DNA from 3 places in the Staphylococcus sp. EG-SA-2 genome. Region 3 is predicted to be linked to each of the others. Evidence: predicted binding sites of a transcription regulator. Region 3 holds the regulator's gene; each other region holds the start of a gene.

Region 1 (6,442 bases), on a different contig from region 3:
TTCATGTCCATTTTGACGCATTTTCAAACCGACGACATCTTTGAAATTAGATTCAGAAATATTTTTATTAACACCTGTTAAACGTTTCAAATTGTTATCATGACTAACAACAAATTGTTTATCTTTCGTCATAATTGTATCTAACTCAACGTATTCGACATTCGCTTTTGCAGCAGCTTTCAATGACGGAATAGAATTTTCAACCCCTTTATCTTCGAAACCACGATGGCCAATAATGGAGATATTTGTATTGATAGTATTATTGTAAAGTAAGTACATGTTATAACCGATAAAACATGTCACTGCAAGCACCATTGAAATTATAAAGAACCTAGACTTCCGTTTCGGTTTTGGATATTTAAATTCTAAGCCCGGTTGGTCTAATACATTCTCTTGTTTTAAGTGCAGTACTAACACACTGATTAATGATAATTTCGTAAATAAATAATAGAAGAACAATGCGCTTTTCAATACAACAAATAAAATTGATGAGACTAAAAACTTATCTCCTTCTTCATCTACACAAATAGCAAGATATGTTGCTCCTGAAATAATTAATGTTAAAATCGCACCAATGATGAGTTCCAATATAACTATTTCTATAACAAGTCGAAACTTATTTCGCTTCGTAATTTGCCAACTTAGTCTCATATTTTTAAATAACGACTGACGGTTTAAAATCGTTAACGGTAAGGTAAATATTAATTTAAAGTTTAATATAAATACAGCAATCATAAAGGTACCGTAAATGATTATACCTTTCGTCGTTTTCATAAGTTCTTCCGTTAAAAATTTAGGTATGTAAATATTTTTTGTTAATACTGAACTTAGTCCTAGGTTGGCAATGGGTATCATTAACATTAAATAAATGACAAAGAAAATAACTGGTACACCTATGAGTTTACGCACATTTACAAAGGCATTTTTAAAAATGGATTTAAATGTAATAATCTGTCGATCAAAGCCGGCATAAACCATATAAACTAACAATGAAAACTCTACATAAATCAGAAAGGCAACACTTAATATGAATATAATAAGAAGTATCACACTGGCAGGATGACTTATGATTTCCATCCAATTGTTAATCGTAAGTTGGCTTTGCCCAGCTACTTTTAACATCATATTAAATAGTAAAATTAAGTATGTACTACTAATAAAAATCATGATTAACTGCAATAGTAAGGCATTAATGCTAAAACGCCCTTTATTTTGATACAGTAATTTAAATACTGCCCATATATCTTTACTAATTCTCTTCATAATCACGCTCCGCATTGCTTTAATATTAAGTTTCATCTTAATATTTTTCATTACTCAGGGTCAATAAAAATTTGAAAAGACTCATATTCATATGCAAGTAGCAATTAATAACCCATTCGATGATATTGGAACCCCACCTTTAACAAGGCATCACATTCTTTATCAGCATAGCTACTTACAAAAACGTATTCCTTCAACCATTGTAGGACTTGTCTCATATACTTACTACGTCTTGCTAATACTCAATACTCAATTGAAAAAGAAGCATATGCCCCTTCACTCTTGAAGTTGCATATGCTTTCTTTTCGGTCTGAATTGTATTTATAATTCAACGGGAATTTTCCCTTTGAAGTTAACATAACGGTAGGCTGCTTTAACAGCTTCATCATCGGGCGCTTCGACATCTTCTAATTCATATGCAATGCCCAATGTTTTCCACTTATGAACACCTAACTGATGATATGGCAGAATTTCAAACTTTTCGACGTTATCAAGAGAATTAATGAATTCCCCTAGTTTAATTAAATCGTCTTTATCATCAGAATAACCAGGCACAAGGACATGTCGAATCCATACAGGTTGTTTCATATCTGACAGTTTGCGCGCGAAGTTAAGGATGTGTGTATTAGGCTTTCCTGTCAATCTAATATGTTTGTCATTATCAATATGTTTTATATCTAATAATATCAAGTCTGTATGTTTTTGTAATTCTTCAAAATGCCTTTGAAATGCTTTTGTATCATTAGCACATCCAGCCGATGTGTCTAAGCAAGTGTGCACACCATTTTCTTTTAATTCCGCAAATAATTTTTCTAAGAATGGCATTTGTAACAATGGTTCGCCACCACTGACTGTTACACCGCCACCCGATGCATCAAAGTATGGTTTGTATGGTAATATTTCATTCACCATTTCATCAACTGTGACTTCTCTTGATGGCTCACTAATTTTCCAAGTATCTGGATTGTGGCAATACAAGCATCTAAGTAAGCATCCTTGTGTAAATAATATATATCTTAATCCCGGTCCATCGACAGTACCTAAACTTTCGACAGAATGTAAGTGTCCCTTAAGCATAGTGCTCCCACCTTAAATTTTGTTACATACTTTCATGGAATGTACGAGAAATTACATCTAATTGTTGTTCACGTGTTAATTTAATGAAGTTAACAGCGTAACCAGATACACGGATTGTTAACTGTGGATATTCTTCTGGATGTTCCATTGCATCTATTAATGTTTCACGGTTAAATACGTTAATATTTAAGTGGTGACCACATTGCATTGCGTAACCATCTAACATACTAGTTAAGTTACGGTTTTGATCTTCTGGTTCTTTACCTAATGATTTTGGTACGATACTGAATGTATTTGAAATACCATCTTTACAGCAATCGTAAGGGATCTTAGCTACAGAACTTAATGAAGATAATGCACCTTTTTGGTCACGGCCATGCATTGGGTTTGCACCTGGAGCAAATGGTTCGCCAGCTTTACGTCCGTCTGGTGTGTTACCAGTTTTCTTACCGTATACAACGTTTGAAGTAATTGTTAATACACTCATTGTATGTTCTGAATCACGATATGTTTTATGACTACGTAATTTAGTCATGAAGCGTTCTACTAAATCAACTGCGATATCATCTACACGGTCGTCATTGTTACCGTATTTAGGGAAGTCGCCTTCGATTTCAAAGTCTACTACAAGACCTTCTTCGTTACGAATTGGTTTAACTTGTGCATATTTAATTGCAGATAATGAGTCAGCTGCTACTGATAAACCAGCGATACCTGTTGCCATTGTACGTACAATTTCTGTATCATGTAATGCCATTTCAATACGTTCATAGCTGTATTTATCGTGCATGTAGTGAATAACATTTAATGAGTTAATGTAAACACCTGCTAGCCAATCCATCATTTGATCAAATTTCTTGAATACTTCGTCATATTCTAATACTTCGCTGTTAATACCTTCGAAGTTTGGACCAACTTGTGCACCAGATTTTTCATCTTTACCACCATTGATTGCGTAAAGTAATGTTTTAGCTAAGTTCGCACGTGCACCGAAGAATTGCATTTGTTTACCAATTGTCATCGCTGATACACAACATGCGATACCATAGTCATCGCCATAGCTTTCGCGCATAATGTCATCATTTTCATATTGGATAGAACTTGTTTTAATACTCATTTTTGCACAGTATGTTTTGAAGTTGTCAGGTAAACGTACTGACCATAATACTGTTAAGTTTGGTTCTGGAGCTGGACCTAAGTTATCTAATGAGTGTAAGAAACGGAATGAGTTTTTCGTAACAAGTGGACGTCCGTCAATACCTACACCACCGATAGATTCAGTTACCCAAGTTGGGTCTCCAGAGAATAATTCATTGTAATCAGGTGTACGAGCAAATTTAACAATACGTAATTTCATGATGAAGTGGTCAATAATTTCTTGAACTTCGCTTTCAGTAATAACGCCTGCTTTAAGGTCACGTTCAGCATAGATATCTAAGAATGTTGATGTACGACCTAAACTCATTGCTGCACCGTTTTGTTCTTTAATTGCAGCAAGGTATGCTAAGTATAACCATTGAACTGCTTCTTTGAAGTTTTCTGCTGGACGGCTTAAATCGAAACCATATTTTTGTCCAAGTTCTTTTAATTCTTTTAATGCACGATATTGTTCTGATAATTCTTCACGTAAACGAATTACATCTTCTGACATTTCTGTAGACATCGTGTTGAAGTCGTGCATTTTTTCTTCCATTAAGAAATCTACACCATATAAAGCTACACGACGATAGTCACCGATAATACGTCCACGTCCGTATGCATCAGGTAAACCAGTGATTACACCTGCTTTACGGCAGTTCAACATTTCTCTAGAATATGCATCGAATACACCTTGGTTATGTGTTTTACGATAATCTGTAAAGATTTTTTCAGTTTCTTCGTCTAATTCGTAACCGTAAGCTTCACAAGCTGCTTTCGCCATACGAATACCACCGAATGGTTGCATTGAACGTTTGAATGGCTTTTCAGTTTGTACACCTACAATTGTTTCTAAATCTTTGTCTAAATAACCAGCATCATGAGATGTGATTGTTGAAGCTACTTTCGTGTCCATATCCCACATGCCGCCACGTTCACGTTCTTCTTTCGATAACTGCATTACTTGTTCCCAAAGTTTAGAAGTTGCTTCTGTTGGTCCTGCTAAAAATGAATCATTACCTTCATAAAGAGTGTAGTTTAATTGGATAAACTCTCTTACATCTACGTGTCTGTTCCATCTTCCATTTTTAAATCCTTGCCAAGCTGTTGCATGATTTTTATTTGTTTCTAACATACTAAACGCCTCCATCTGTATAATGTTGTGAATTTGAAATGCTATGTTAACGTTTTCATAGTCATTGTAGCATGTTTGTTGTGATTTTTTTCACATAAATTATGTACAATTTTCATCAAATGTATGTCAAAACATAGAAACTGTACTAATTTGTGTAACAGTAATATGCTAATTGCATTCTGTTACACAACAGTTATAATGTTCACTATTTTCATTGCTTTAAAAGTTAATTTAGGAGTATATATTTGTTTATAAAAAATGATTGTTGATAAGCGTTAAATCAACACTTAGAAAGATTTACTTTTATATATGAAGAGACTGGATTAAATACTTTTATTGACGTAAAAATTCACTTTTGAACCGTTCAATATCTTGCCGATTTTTATATAACAGCTACAAATAAAATATAACAGTTTGATTTTACAGCCTCGGTAAATCGTCTTGACAAACAAAAATTTTGTGCTATCACAACATTTGCAACGTCTTAACAAGTCATCTTTAAACATTTCTAAATATTTAACATTACTTATGCGTCATTTATTGCTAAAATTATTGTATTAAAATATACATAGAATTGATGGGATATCATGAAATCAAAAATTTATATCTTGCTATTATTTCTCATTTTTTTATCAGCATGCGCTAATACGCGTCACTCTGAATCAGATAAAAATGTATTAACAGTTTATTCTCCGTATCAATCAAACTTGATTCGTCCAATTTTAAATGAATTTGAAAAACAAGAGCATGTCAAAATTGAAATCAAACATGGATCTACTCAAGTACTGCTTTCAAACTTGCATAACGAAGATTTTTCGGAGCGTGGTGACGTCTTTATGGGTGGTGTGTTATCAGAAACAATTGATCATCCAGAAGATTTTGTTCCCTATCAAGATACATCTGTAACACAGCAATTAGAGGATTATCGCTCGAACAATAAATATGTTACTAGTTTTCTATTAATGCCAACAGTTATAGTAGTGAATTCAGATTTACAAGGAGATATTAAGATTCGAGGTTATCAAGATTTATTACAACCTATACTTAAAGGTAAAATTGCGTACTCAAATCCAAATACAACAACGACAGGCTATCAACATATGCGCGCTATTTATAGCATGCATCATCGAGTAAGTGATGTGCATCAATTCCAAAACCATGCGATGCAACTGTCAAAGACGTCTAAAGTCATTGAAGATGTTGCAAAAGGTAAATATTACGCAGGTCTAAGCTACGAACAAGATGCACGCACATGGAAAAACAAAGGTTATCCTGTATCAATCGTTTATCCAATTGAAGGAACAATGTTAAATGTTGATGGTATTGCTTTAGTTAAAAATGCACACCCTCATCCTAAGCGTAAAAAGTTAGTGCAATATTTAACAAGCCGCTCAGTACAACAACGATTAGTTGCAGAGTTCGATGCCAAGTCAATTCGAAAGGATGTTAGTGAACAAAGCGATCAGTCTATCGAAAATCTTAAGAACATACCTTTAATACCGAAATCTAAATTACCGGACATTCCACATCATAAATTTTTGGAGATGATTCAATGACGGCATACAAACCTTATAGACATCAATTGAGACGATCGTTATTTGCGTCTACTATTTTTCCAGTATTTTTAGTCATTATTATTGGACTAGTAAGCTTCTATGCCATCTATATTTGGATTGAGCATCGTACGATTCATCAACATGTTGATGAAAGTCAGTCATCTTTACATCACACTGAAAAGCAGATTCAGACATTTATTACACAGCATAATAATTCGTTTCAAGAGCTCGATTTAACAAATCATCATGATGTTACCGCTACAAAACGTGAATT
Region 2 (6,442 bases), on a different contig from region 3:
TTACTTTTCTGAAAAATTAAATTAATATTTTATTTATAAGCTGTTTTTAAGATTTCAGGAGGAATGAAATGTGAGGAAATTTTCAAGATATGCATTTACAAGTATGGCAGCAGTAACATTGTTGAGCACTTTATCACCAGCAGCATTAGCGATTGATTCAAAAAATAAACCAGCTAATTCTGATATTAAATTTGAGGTGACTCAAAAGAGTGATGCGGTCAAAGCATTAAAAGAATTGCCTAAATCCGAAAATGTAAAAAATATTTATCAAGATTACGCTGTTACTGATGTAAAAACTGATAAAAAAGGATTTACGCATTATACATTGCAACCGAGTGTTGATGGTGTTCATGCACCTGACAAAGAAGTGAAAGTACACGCAGACAAATCAGGAAAAGTCGTTTTAATCAATGGGGATACTGATGCGAAGAAAGTAAAGCCAACGAATAAAGTGACATTAAGTAAAGATGACGCAGCCGACAAAGCATTTAAAGCAGTTAAGATTGATAAGCATAAAGCGAAAAATCTTAAAGATAAAGTCATTAAAGAAAACAAAGTTGAAATCGATGGTGACAGTAATAAATACGTTTATAATGTTGAGTTAATTACAGTGACACCAGAAATTTCACATTGGAAAGTTAAAATTGATGCTCAAACTGGCGAAATTTTAGAAAAAATGAACTTAGTTAAAGAAGCTGCAGAAACTGGTAAAGGAAAAGGTGTACTTGGCGATACAAAAGATATCAATATCAATAGTATTGACGGTGGATTTAGCCTAGAAGATTTAACGCATCAAGGTAAATTATCAGCATTTAGCTTTAATGATCAAACAGGTCAAGCAACATTGATTACTAATGAAGATGAAAACTTCGTAAAAGATGAGCAACGTGCTGGCGTAGATGCAAATTATTACGCTAAACAAACATATGATTATTACAAAGACACATTTGGTCGTGAATCATATGACAACCAAGGTAGTCCAATTGTTTCATTAACGCATGTTAATAACTACGGTGGTCAAGATAACAGAAATAATGCCGCATGGATTGGTGACAAAATGATCTATGGTGATGGTGATGGTCGCACATTCACAAGTTTATCGGGTGCAAATGACGTAGTGGCACACGAATTAACACACGGTGTGACACAAGAGACTGCGAACTTAGAATATAAGGACCAGTCAGGCGCTCTAAATGAAAGCTTTTCAGATGTTTTTGGATACTTTGTAGATGACGAGGATTTCTTAATGGGTGAAGATGTCTACACACCTGGAAAAGAGGGGGACGCTTTACGCAGCATGTCAAACCCAGAACAATTTGGTCAACCAGCTCATATGAAAGACTATGTATTCACTGAAAAAGATAATGGTGGCGTACATACGAATTCTGGAATTCCAAATAAAGCAGCTTATAACGTGATTCAAGCAATAGGGAAATCTAAATCAGAACAAATTTACTACCGAGCATTAACGGAATACTTAACAAGTAATTCAAACTTCAAAGATTGTAAAGATGCATTATACCAAGCGGCTAAAGATTTATATGACGAGCAAACAGCTGAACAGGTGTATGAAGCATGGAATGAAGTAGGCGTGGAGTAAAAATATATAAACAAGAAGAAGTAATGTTAAACACTTATAAATAATTAAATTTTAAATACAGCTTATATATGGGGTATACCTACATTGATAATTGACTTTGTAGGTATACCCTCTCTTTGTAATTAGATGAGAGGAGTGTGAGGGTTGTCTGCCGAAAGACTACTCGGCAGTCTAAAATCATTACAAGTAGTAGATATGTGATAATTAAATGCTGACTTAGAATACAAAATTCATTTTAAAAGTTGTCACAAAAAATTTACATGTATTTTTATTATCTTTTGCAAAACAAAGTGTTAAATTATAAATGAAACATGCATGAATTTATTTTTTAATACAAGAAACGTAACTACCAAAGGAGTTTACAATATGAAGAAAAGTAAACGATTAGAAATTGTTTCTACAATAGTTAAAAAGCATAAGATTTATAAAAAAGAACAAATCATTTCATATATTGAAGAATATTTTGGTGTAAGATATAGTGCAACAACAATTGCTAAAGACTTGAAAGAACTTAATATATATCGTGTCCCTATCGATTGTGAAACATGGATTTATAAAGCTATTAATAATCAAACAGAACAAGAGATGAGAGAAAAGTTTAGACACTATTGTGAACATGAAGTTCTAAGTTCAATCATCAATGGTTCATACATTATCGTTAAAACCTCACCTGGTTTCGCCCAAGGCATAAACTATTTTATCGATCAGCTAAATATAGAAGAGATATTAGGTACGGTGAGTGGAAATGACACTACATTAATCTTAACTGCCTCAAATGATATGGCAGAATACGTATATGCAAAATTATTTAAATAGACATGTATCAAATGAATAATAAAAATTAGTTTCGTATCACGTGTACACAAGTTAGTTACCAAATATTAACTTGTGTACGCGTTTTTTTATGGAAAGAAAGAATTCATAGTCATTCATTTGACTGTATAAAAAACTTTATACAACGTGTTTTTGTGGGTCTTTTTGAATAAAAAATGTATATTTTGACCCAAAACACCTTTATTTATGTATAAAAATCCATTATTATGTATTGTATAACAAAAAGATATGAAATTTTCGACTTTCTTTATGTGAATATAATCACATGTAAGCGTTTGAAGATTGTCTATACTCTAAATGAATTCAAAGATAAAAGGAGGAAATAGACATGACAGATGGTCCAATTAAAGTAAATAGCGAAATTGGAGCTTTAAAAACTGTGTTACTTAAGCGTCCTGGAAAAGAATTAGAAAATTTAGTACCTGATTATTTAGATGGATTACTATTTGATGATATTCCATATTTAGAAGTAGCTCAAAAAGAGCATGACCATTTTGCGCAGGTGCTAAGAGAAGAGGGTGTTGAAGTACTTTACCTTGAGAAGTTAGCAGCTGAAAGTATTGAAAATCCTCAAGTAAGAAGTGAATTTATTGATGATGTATTAGCAGAGTCTAAAAAAACAATATTAGGTCATGAAGAAGAAATTAAGACATTATTTGCGACACTTTCTAATCAAGAACTTGTAGATAAAATAATGTCAGGGGTACGTAAGGAAGAAATTAATCCGAAATGTACACATCTAGTAGAGTACATGGATGATAAGTATCCATTCTATTTAGATCCAATGCCAAACCTTTATTTTACTAGAGATCCACAAGCCTCAATAGGACACGGTATAACAATCAATCGGATGTTCTGGAGAGCACGACGACGAGAATCAATATTTATTCAATATATTGTAAAGCATCATCCTAGATTTAAAGATGCGAATATTCCAATCTGGTTAGATCGAGATTGCCCATTCAATATTGAAGGCGGCGATGAACTTGTTTTATCTAAAGATGTCTTGGCTATAGGCGTTTCAGAACGTACATCTGCACAAGCTATTGAAAAGTTAGCGCGACGTATTTTTGAAAATCCGCAGGCGACGTTTAAAAAAGTAGTAGCAATTGAAATTCCAACTAGTCGAACTTTTATGCACTTAGATACAGTATTTACAATGATAGATTATGACAAATTTACAATGCATTCAGCCATTTTAAAGGCAGAAGGCAATATGAATATATTTATTATTGAATATGATGACGTAAATAAAGATATTGCCATCAAACAATCTAGTCATTTAAAAGATACTTTAGAAGACGTACTAGGTATAGATGATATCCAATTCATTCCAACAGGAAATGGTGATGTCATTGATGGTGCTAGAGAGCAATGGAATGATGGCTCAAATACATTATGTATAAGACCAGGCGTTGTAGTGACTTACGATAGAAACTATGTATCGAATGATTTATTGAGACAAAAAGGCATAAAAGTCATTGAAATATCTGGTAGCGAGCTGGTACGTGGACGTGGGGGCCCTAGATGTATGAGTCAACCACTATTCAGAGAAGACATTTAACGTAATAAATTATAGAAGCGAGGGTGAAAATAATGACAGAAATTCAAAAACCGTATGATTTAAAAGGCAGATCATTATTAAAAGAAAGTGATTTTACCAAAGCAGAATTCGAAGGACTTATTGATTTTGCAATTACATTAAAAGAGTATAAGAAAAACGGTATTAAGCATCACTACTTATCTGGAAAAAATATTGCACTACTATTCGAAAAGAATTCGACGAGAACGCGTGCAGCGTTTACAGTTGCGTCTATTGATTTAGGTGCGCATCCAGAATTTTTAGGGAAAAATGATATTCAATTAGGCAAAAAAGAATCTGTAGAGGATACTGCGAAAGTATTAGGTAGAATGTTCGATGGTATTGAATTCCGTGGTTTTTCACAACAAGCTGTTGAAGATTTAGCGAAGTTCTCTGGTGTACCGGTGTGGAATGGATTAACAGACGATTGGCATCCTACACAAATGTTAGCTGATTTTATGACAATAAAAGAGAATTTTGGATATCTAGAAGGAATAAACTTAACTTACGTTGGAGATGGACGTAATAATATTGCGCATTCATTAATGGTAGCAGGTGCTATGTTAGGTGTTAATGTAAGAATTTGTACACCTAAATCATTAAATCCAAAAGAGGCATATGTTGATATTGCAAAAGAAAAAGCGAGTCAATATGGTGGTTCAATCATGATTACGGATAATATTGCAGAAGCAGTTGAAAATACAGATGCTATATATACAGATGTTTGGGTATCGATGGGTGAAGAAAGTGAATTTGAACAACGTATTAATTTATTAAAAGACTATCAAGTGAATCAACAGATGTTTGATTTAACAGGTAAAGATTCAACGATATTCTTACATTGTTTACCAGCATTCCATGATACAAATACACTTTATGGACAAGAAATTTATGAAAAATATGGATTAGCTGAAATGGAAGTTACAGACCAAATCTTTAGAAGTGAACATTCAAAAGTGTTTGATCAAGCTGAAAATAGAATGCATACAATTAAGGCAGTAATGGCAGCAACATTGGGGAGTTAATCACTAAATGGAACGATATGAATATGATGTGTCTGATGATATAAGTGTCATGTACAGACACCTCATATTGGTATTAAAGGAGAAATGAATATGAACGAATCAGGAGATAACAAACTCAGTAAATCTTCTTTAATTGGACTAGTTATAGGATCCATGATTGGTGGCGGTGCGTTCAATATAATGTCTGATATGGGCGGTAAAGCCGGTGGATTAGCCATTATTATTGGTTGGATTATTACAGCTATAGGAATGATTTCATTAGCGTTCGTATTTCAAAATTTAACCAATGAACGGCCGGAGCTAGACGGTGGTATTTATAGTTATGCTCAAGCAGGATTTGGCGATTTTGTAGGATTTATCAGTGCTTGGGGATATTGGTTCTCAGCGTTTTTAGGCAATGTTGCCTATGCAACACTATTGATGTCAGCAGTAGGTAACTTTTTCCCGATTTTTAAAGGAGGCAACACATTACCAAGTATTATTGTCGCCTCGTTACTACTCTGGGGTGTCCATTTCTTGATTTTAAAAGGCGTTGAAACAGCAGCATTTATCAATAGTATTGTTACTGTTGCAAAGTTAATCCCGATTTTACTTGTAATCATATGCATGATAATTGCATTCAATTTTGACACTTTTAAAACAGGCTTTTTCGGTATGACGTCAGAGGGTGTATTGCCATTTAGTTGGGCGAGCACAATGAGCCAAGTTAAAAGTACGATGCTAGTGACAGTTTGGGTGTTTATCGGTATCGAAGGTGCAGTAATTTTTTCTAGTAGAGCTAAAAATAAAAAAGATGTAGGTAGTGCCACGGTTATAGGACTTATATCAGTTTTAATTATCTATTTCTTATTAACTGTATTAGCTCAAGGCGTGATTTTGCAAAATCATATTTCTCAATTAGATTCGCCAAGTATGGCACAGGTGCTTGCAACTATTGTAGGTGGTTGGGGATCTACACTTGTAAATATTGGTTTAATTATTTCGGTACTAGGTGCATGGTTAGGATGGACATTGCTTGCTGGTGAATTACCTTTCATTGTTGCAAAAGATGGATTATTTCCAAAGTGGTTTGCTAAAGAAAATAAAAATGGAGCACCTGTAAATGCACTGCTTATTACCAATATATTAGTACAATTATTTTTAATAAGTATGCTATTTACACAGAGTGCGTATCAATTTGCATTTTCACTAGCATCAAGTGCTATTTTATACCCTTACATGTTCAGTGCATTTTACCAAGTTAAATACACTTTAGAGCATCGACAGCAAGCAACTACTAAGCAATGGACGATTGGCATCATAGCCTCAATTTATGCTATATGGCTTATATATGCAGCAGGTATCAATTACTTATTATTGACGATGTTACTTTATATTCCAGCTCTTCTTGTTTATTCAATC
Region 3 (6,442 bases):
CATTTGCAACATCTTTTTGTGCTTCCACATAAGTAAAATTTGTTTCATGTATATTAGGTTTAATTTGGTATTTAGCTAACTGGTCAAGTAAACCACGTTTTCTATGTATACCAACTGCAATATCTTTTTCACTTACACTAAACACTTCAACTTGTTGATATCCCTGTTGACCAATCCATTCGCCTATAATTTGACCTGCTTTATAATCATCATGCACAATACTATGAAGTTGTTCATGTTGTTGACCAACAATAACGATTGGTACATTCATTTTATTAATGACTTCAATATGTCTCTCTGTTATGTCTGTAGCCATTAAAACAATACCATCTACTTTACTGCGTGCTAATGTTTCAAGCGCTTGTATTTCTGCTTCGATATTTAAACCTGTGTAATTTAAAATTAATTGTGATTCATATTTTTGGCATTGTTTTGCCAATCCTTTGATTGTTTCATCTACTGCATATGAATTCATTCTAGGTATAATGGCACCAATAAGGTGTGTTTGTCTCGCTCTTAAACTTTGAGCAAATTGATTCGGTTGATAGTCATGTTCTGCTATAATTCTTGTTAATTTTTCACTTGTTTTTTTACTGACAGATCCATTATTTAAAAATCTAGATACTGTGCTTTTTGAAACGCCTGCCAATTTGGCAATATCAGATATATTTTTCATACTTATTCACCTATCATTATTTGTGACACTTAGCCTTATTTTAGCATATGTGTAACCGCTTTAAATAATATTTCTGCTTCTTTCATAAAAAGATTTCAAAATAAAACTTTTGTATAACAAAATGTCCCAACATCAACCTTTAGTTAAATGTCAGGACAATGAATATTCTATGTAAATATATTCTAATATCGAATATGTTTATTGAATCTATTTAGCTCACCTTCAAAGTAAGCATGTTCACCGTGAACAATCTTGTCTAATCCTATATTCGTTTCTTGTTCCGTAACAGATAATGGTGTAATTAATTTAATTACTTTCGCAATAATAAACGTCATGACGATACTAAAAATTACAACTGCTGTTACACATAATATTTGTACAAGTATAATATGTATGTCACCAGTATAAATAAAGCCATTCTCAATGTCAGGATTGGCTTTTTTACTTTGGAAAACTGCTGTTAAAACAGCACCAATAATACCACCAACACCATGAATACCAAATGCATCTAATGCATCATGATATTTTAGTTTTACCTTGATGTAATTAATGACAATATAACAACAGATACCTCCTATTAAAGCCATTATTGTTGCACTAAGATATGTTACATATCCTGCTGCAGGAGTAATAACAACTAATCCTGCTAATGCACCGAGTAAAAGTCCAAGTAAACTTGTCGTCTTTTTAAAAATATATTCTAAAATTAACCAACCTATAGCACCTGCACTGGCTGAAATGACAGTATTTGTAAATGCAAGCATCGCAATATTATCAAATGTAAAAGCACTACCTACATTAAATCCATACCAACCAATCCACACGAATATACCGCCAATCAACGTAATGATAAGATTATGTGGTGTTGATTCAGAATGTTTGTTTCCTTTTCCAATCATAATAGCTAATACTAAACCAGAAACACCTGATGTAATATGAACAACCGTACCTCCAGCGAAATCTAATACACCGAGTTTATTAATCCAACCGCCGCCCCAAACCCAATGTGCTACTGGACTGTATACAAGAGCAGTCCATATTACTACGAATAATAAATAAGGAATAAACTTCATTTTCTCAGCGATTGAACCAGATAAAATAGAAATTGCAATCGTACAAAACATCATTTGAAATAACATAAACAAAGCGAAAGGAATATGTGGGCTAATATCTTCTTGAGTCGCAAAACCTACATGATTAAGAAAAGTATATTCCCAATTTCCGAACCATAAATTCCCATTCCCAAAACTAATTGTAAAACCAACTGTTATCCATACAAATGTAACAAGCACAATTGCTGCCATACTTTGCATGACAGTATTAAGCGCATTTTTAGATTGAACTAACCCACCATAAAATAAACTTAATCCTGGTGTCATTAACCAAACTAATAATGTACACAAAAACATAAATATCGTATCGTTAAGATTCATACTTACCACTCCCTTGTTTTCATAATAATCTGACAATTTATAAAAAGCAAAAATGCGTTAAGTTTTATTACATCTTTTGAAATAAAATATGCCACACTATATAAAAATGATTTCATGAACTAAAACAAAAAAGACTACTTACTCACTTTTAAATTAGCGGAAGTAGCCATAGAATCTAATATCTATTTTATTGTTAAAATGATAACGTTAAACTTTTTGAATTGTAATTGTCCATGAAGCATTATCAATTTGTTCATAGTTTGTTATAGGATAACCATTTTCTGCAGCCCAATTTGGAATGGCTTCCGTCGCTTGCGTGCAATCAAAATCAATTTTTAATTCATCTCCAGATTGCAATGTTGCCATTTTCTTTTGCGCTTCAATTAACGGAAATGGACATACCATTCCTACTGTACCTAATTCGTGTATCATAATTATTTCTCCTTTTCCAATCACTTTTATTTGATCAACATCATTTGCATAATAATCTTCTATACTATTTGCGTTTGCTGTTTAACCTTTGCGGATTGTTGTTGTACTTTTTTCATTGGACGAACAAAGATAAAATGACTCATTGTCCATACACCAACTATCATCGATGCTAGCGCAATCCATCCTTGCCAAGTCATCGTTGCCGTTTCAACCAAACCGTTACCGATAGAACAACCACCAGCAACTGACGCACCAAATCCCATACATATGCCACCAATGGCACTGTTTCGTATTGTAATCTTGTCTGGCAATCGCCATTTAAATTCTCTTGATCCTCTAGCTGCAATATATGAACCAATGAAAATTCCTAGAACTAAAAAGACACCCCAATCAATAAATTTAGTTTCACCTGTAATCAAAAAGTGTACTAAATTTGCTGAAGGCGTTGTTATACCTAAACCGTCATTTCTTCCAGTTGATGCACTCATTGGCCAAGCTAAGAGTGCGATAAGTCCAATTACAATTGCTGCAATAAATGGATGGTATCGTTTTTCGAAAAGGTAATATCTAATACCTGTATAACGTTGCTTTAGTTTTGGAACAGCAACTCGAACTTTCTTATTATTGAGTGTTCTTACAACTAGAAAAATGGTGATTATAGTTAATATAACGACTAATCCCCAAAACGGAATGCCAGTTGTTTGAGACATATCACTATTTACATTCGTTGGTTGATTAATTTTATCCATTACTGGCTTTAAAATCCCTGTTTTAGTGATTGCTGCAGTAACAGCATATAATACTAATGCAATCCAACTACCAATTAGCCCTTCACCAGCGCGATACCAAGTACCTGTTGCACACCCTCCAGCCAATACTATTCCAATTCCAAAAATAAAAGAACCTATAATTGTTCCCAATATTGGAAAACTATGTGCAGGAATTTGTAAAATATCTGTTGCCGTCAAAATCAATAATCCTATACTTTGAATAGTAATAGCGATTAATAATGCATAGAACATCTTATTATTCTTTTGCACATACATATCTCGAAAGCCACCTGTTAAACAAAATCTTGTTCTTTGCATGACAAAACCTAAGAGTCCCCCGACAATTAAGCCACTAAAAATCATCCACATAATCCTAACCCCTCATTTCCGATAAGTTTAGTATGTATTATAGGTGATGATTTTCTTGTTTTCAACCTTATACACAATATTTTTGATATTTATATTATATTCATATAAGGAAGGCGATTAATTACGATTCATCATTATATCTCTACGTGTTAATTTATTAACCTATACTATATTTATCAACACAACAGTTTTTCCTTTCATTTTCAAACATAACAGAAAAAGCCTGAGACATACTTAGTCCCAGACTGTTCTATAATTAATTAAAGATATAACAAGGTTAATCATTCAAAGCTAACATCACATTTATTCACTGTAATTTTTCATAAAGAATAATAATGACTGTAATTCTATACCTAAGTCAATTTGATGTACTTGCACATCTGAAGGCGTATTAATTCTACCAGGAGTGAAGTTTAAAATACCTTTCACACCAGCTTGGACGAGTTCATCTGCAACTTTCTGTGCAACTCTTTCTGGTGTAGTTAGAATCACAACATCTATTTCTTCCTTCTTCAATGTTGTTATTAATTCATCGTTATCTTTTACAATAACGTTCCCTATTTTCTGGCCAATAACATCTTCTTTTACGTCAAACGCTTCTGTAATCGTCATATCGTCATGTATTGAAAAGTTATATGTGAGCAAAGCTTTCCCTAGGTTCCCAACTCCGACAATTGCGATTTTGATCATGTCACTCTCGCTTAGTTCAGATTTAAAGAAATCCAATAAACTATCTATATTATATCCGTACCCTTTTTTACCTAATTCGCCAAAATATGAAAAGTCACGACGAATTGTTGCCGAGTCAATTTGTAACGCATCGCTAATCGCTTTTGAATTTACACGATCTATACCTTTAGATTTTAATGAACTGACAAATCTATAATATAACGGCAAACGTTTTAAAGTTGCTCGAGGAATTTTAACTTGGTCACTCATTCGCTATTTCCTCCTTCGTGTTTGAATGAATTATATCTATGTATTCAAACGAGTTAGAGCGTAATTGTTAGATTATTAAAAAACAAATAATTGATTACAATGAATACCTAAATATTATACATTATTGAATTTTAAAAATAAATATCTTAGTTTCAAGACGGCGTTTTATACTGTAAAATGGTTATTAATGTAATAATTACGACTTTTTTCATAAGTTAATAAAATTTGAGAAAGACGAAAGGTGAAGATCGAATGATACTTTTACAACTCAATCATATATCAAAATCGTTCGATGGTGAAGATATATTTACTGATGTTGATTTTGAAGTAAAAACTGGTGAACGAATTGGTATCGTAGGAAGAAATGGCGCCGGTAAATCAACATTGATGAAAATTATAGCTGGTGTAGAAAACTATGATTCTGGAAATGTGTCAAAAATTAAAAACTTAAAACTAGGTTATTTAACTCAACAAATGACTTTAAATTCTAATGCAACAGTTTTTGAAGAAATGTCAAAACCATTTGAACATATTAAACGAATGGAAAGCTTAATCAAAGAAGAAACAGATTGGTTATCAAAACATGCAAATGATTACGATAGTGATACATATAAAACACATATGTCCCGTTATGAATCTTTATCGAATCAATTTGAACAATTAGAAGGGTATCAATATGAAAGTAAAATTAAAACAGTACTTCACGGGTTAAATTTTAGTGAAGAAGATTTCAATAAACCTATCAATGATTTTAGCGGTGGCCAAAAAACACGTTTATCTTTAGCTCAAATGCTATTAAACGAACCTGATTTATTACTTTTAGATGAACCTACTAACCACTTAGATTTAGAAACGACAAAGTGGCTTGAAGATTATCTACGTTATTTTAAAGGTGCAATCGTCATCATCAGCCATGATCGTTACTTTTTAGATAAAATAGTTACTCAAATTTATGATGTGGCTTTAGGTGATGTCAAACGCTATGTTGGTAATTACGAGGAATTTATACAGCAACGGGATTTATATTATCAAAAACGAATGCAAGAATATGAAAGTCAACAAGCAGAAATAAAACGATTAGAAACTTTTGTTGAGAAAAATATTACCCGTGCTTCAACAAGTGGAATGGCAAAAAGTAGACGTAAGATTTTAGAAAAAATGGAACGCATTGATAAACCAATGTTAGATGCCAAAAGTGCAAATATTCAATTTGGCTTTGACCGGAATACAGGTAATGACGTCATGCATGTAAAAAATTTAGAAATCGGTTATCAAACTGCAATTACCAAACCTATCAGTATAGAGGTCTCTAAAGGCGATCATATAGCAATCATTGGGCCAAATGGTATTGGAAAATCGACCTTAATTAAAACTATTGCTAATCAACAAAAAGCGCTTAATGGCGATATTACTTTCGGCGCAAATTTACAAATTGGTTATTATGATCAAAAGCAAGCAGAATTTAAATCTAGTAAAACGATTTTAGATTATGTGTGGGATCAATATCCGTTAATGAATGAAAAAGATATTCGAGCAGTTCTTGGACGTTTCTTATTTGTACAAGACGATGTTAAAAAGATAATTAATGATTTATCTGGTGGTGAAAAAGCACGTTTACAACTAGCACTACTTATGTTGCAACGTGACAATGTACTTATTTTAGATGAACCTACCAACCACCTCGATATAGATTCAAAAGAAATGTTAGAGCAAGCACTCCAACATTTTGAAGGAACAATACTATTTGTTTCCCATGATCGTTACTTTATTAACCAATTAGCAAACAAGGTATTTGATTTAACAATTGATGGCGGAAAGATGTA

The links. The regulator Rex, encoded in region 3, represses fermentation and respiration genes when NADH is low (regulators of the CRP and FNR family bind a similar motif). The targets are predictions, from matches to a motif close to TTGTGAAATATTTCACAA.
Positions count from the first base shown of each region.
Region 1: pflB (formate C-acetyltransferase) is a predicted target of Rex. The motif match lies at 4,691-4,708, and genes of this name have one in related genera.
Region 2: arcA (arginine deiminase) is a predicted target of Rex. The motif match lies at 2,684-2,701, and genes of this name have one in related genera.

Region 1 is NZ_JACYHC010000740.1:5,660-12,101, reverse strand. It holds gene IDG60_RS13510 (glycerophosphoryl diester phosphodiesterase membrane domain-containing protein) at 1-1,263, opposite strand, end outside; gene pflA (pyruvate formate-lyase-activating protein) at 1,585-2,340, opposite strand; gene pflB (formate C-acetyltransferase) at 2,363-4,612, opposite strand; gene IDG60_RS13495 (ABC transporter substrate-binding protein) at 5,200-6,168, shown strand; gene IDG60_RS13490 (sensor histidine kinase) at 6,165-6,442, shown strand, end outside.
Region 2 is NZ_JACYHC010001126.1:1,259-7,700, forward strand. It holds gene aur (zinc metalloproteinase aureolysin) at 71-1,600, shown strand; gene IDG60_RS18640 (arginine repressor) at 1,967-2,416, shown strand; gene IDG60_RS18645 (hypothetical protein) at 2,452-2,586, shown strand; gene arcA (arginine deiminase) at 2,763-3,998, shown strand; gene argF (ornithine carbamoyltransferase) at 4,031-5,041, shown strand; gene arcD (arginine-ornithine antiporter) at 5,132-6,442, shown strand, end outside.
Region 3 is NZ_JACYHC010001282.1:2,020-8,461, reverse strand. It holds gene IDG60_RS20735 (LacI family DNA-binding transcriptional regulator) at 1-676, opposite strand, end outside; gene IDG60_RS20730 (ammonium transporter) at 859-2,109, opposite strand; gene IDG60_RS20725 (sulfurtransferase TusA family protein) at 2,317-2,541, opposite strand; gene IDG60_RS20720 (YeeE/YedE family protein) at 2,601-3,680, opposite strand; gene IDG60_RS20715 (redox-sensing transcriptional repressor Rex) at 3,984-4,619, opposite strand; gene IDG60_RS20710 (ABC-F family ATP-binding cassette domain-containing protein) at 4,872-6,442, shown strand, end outside.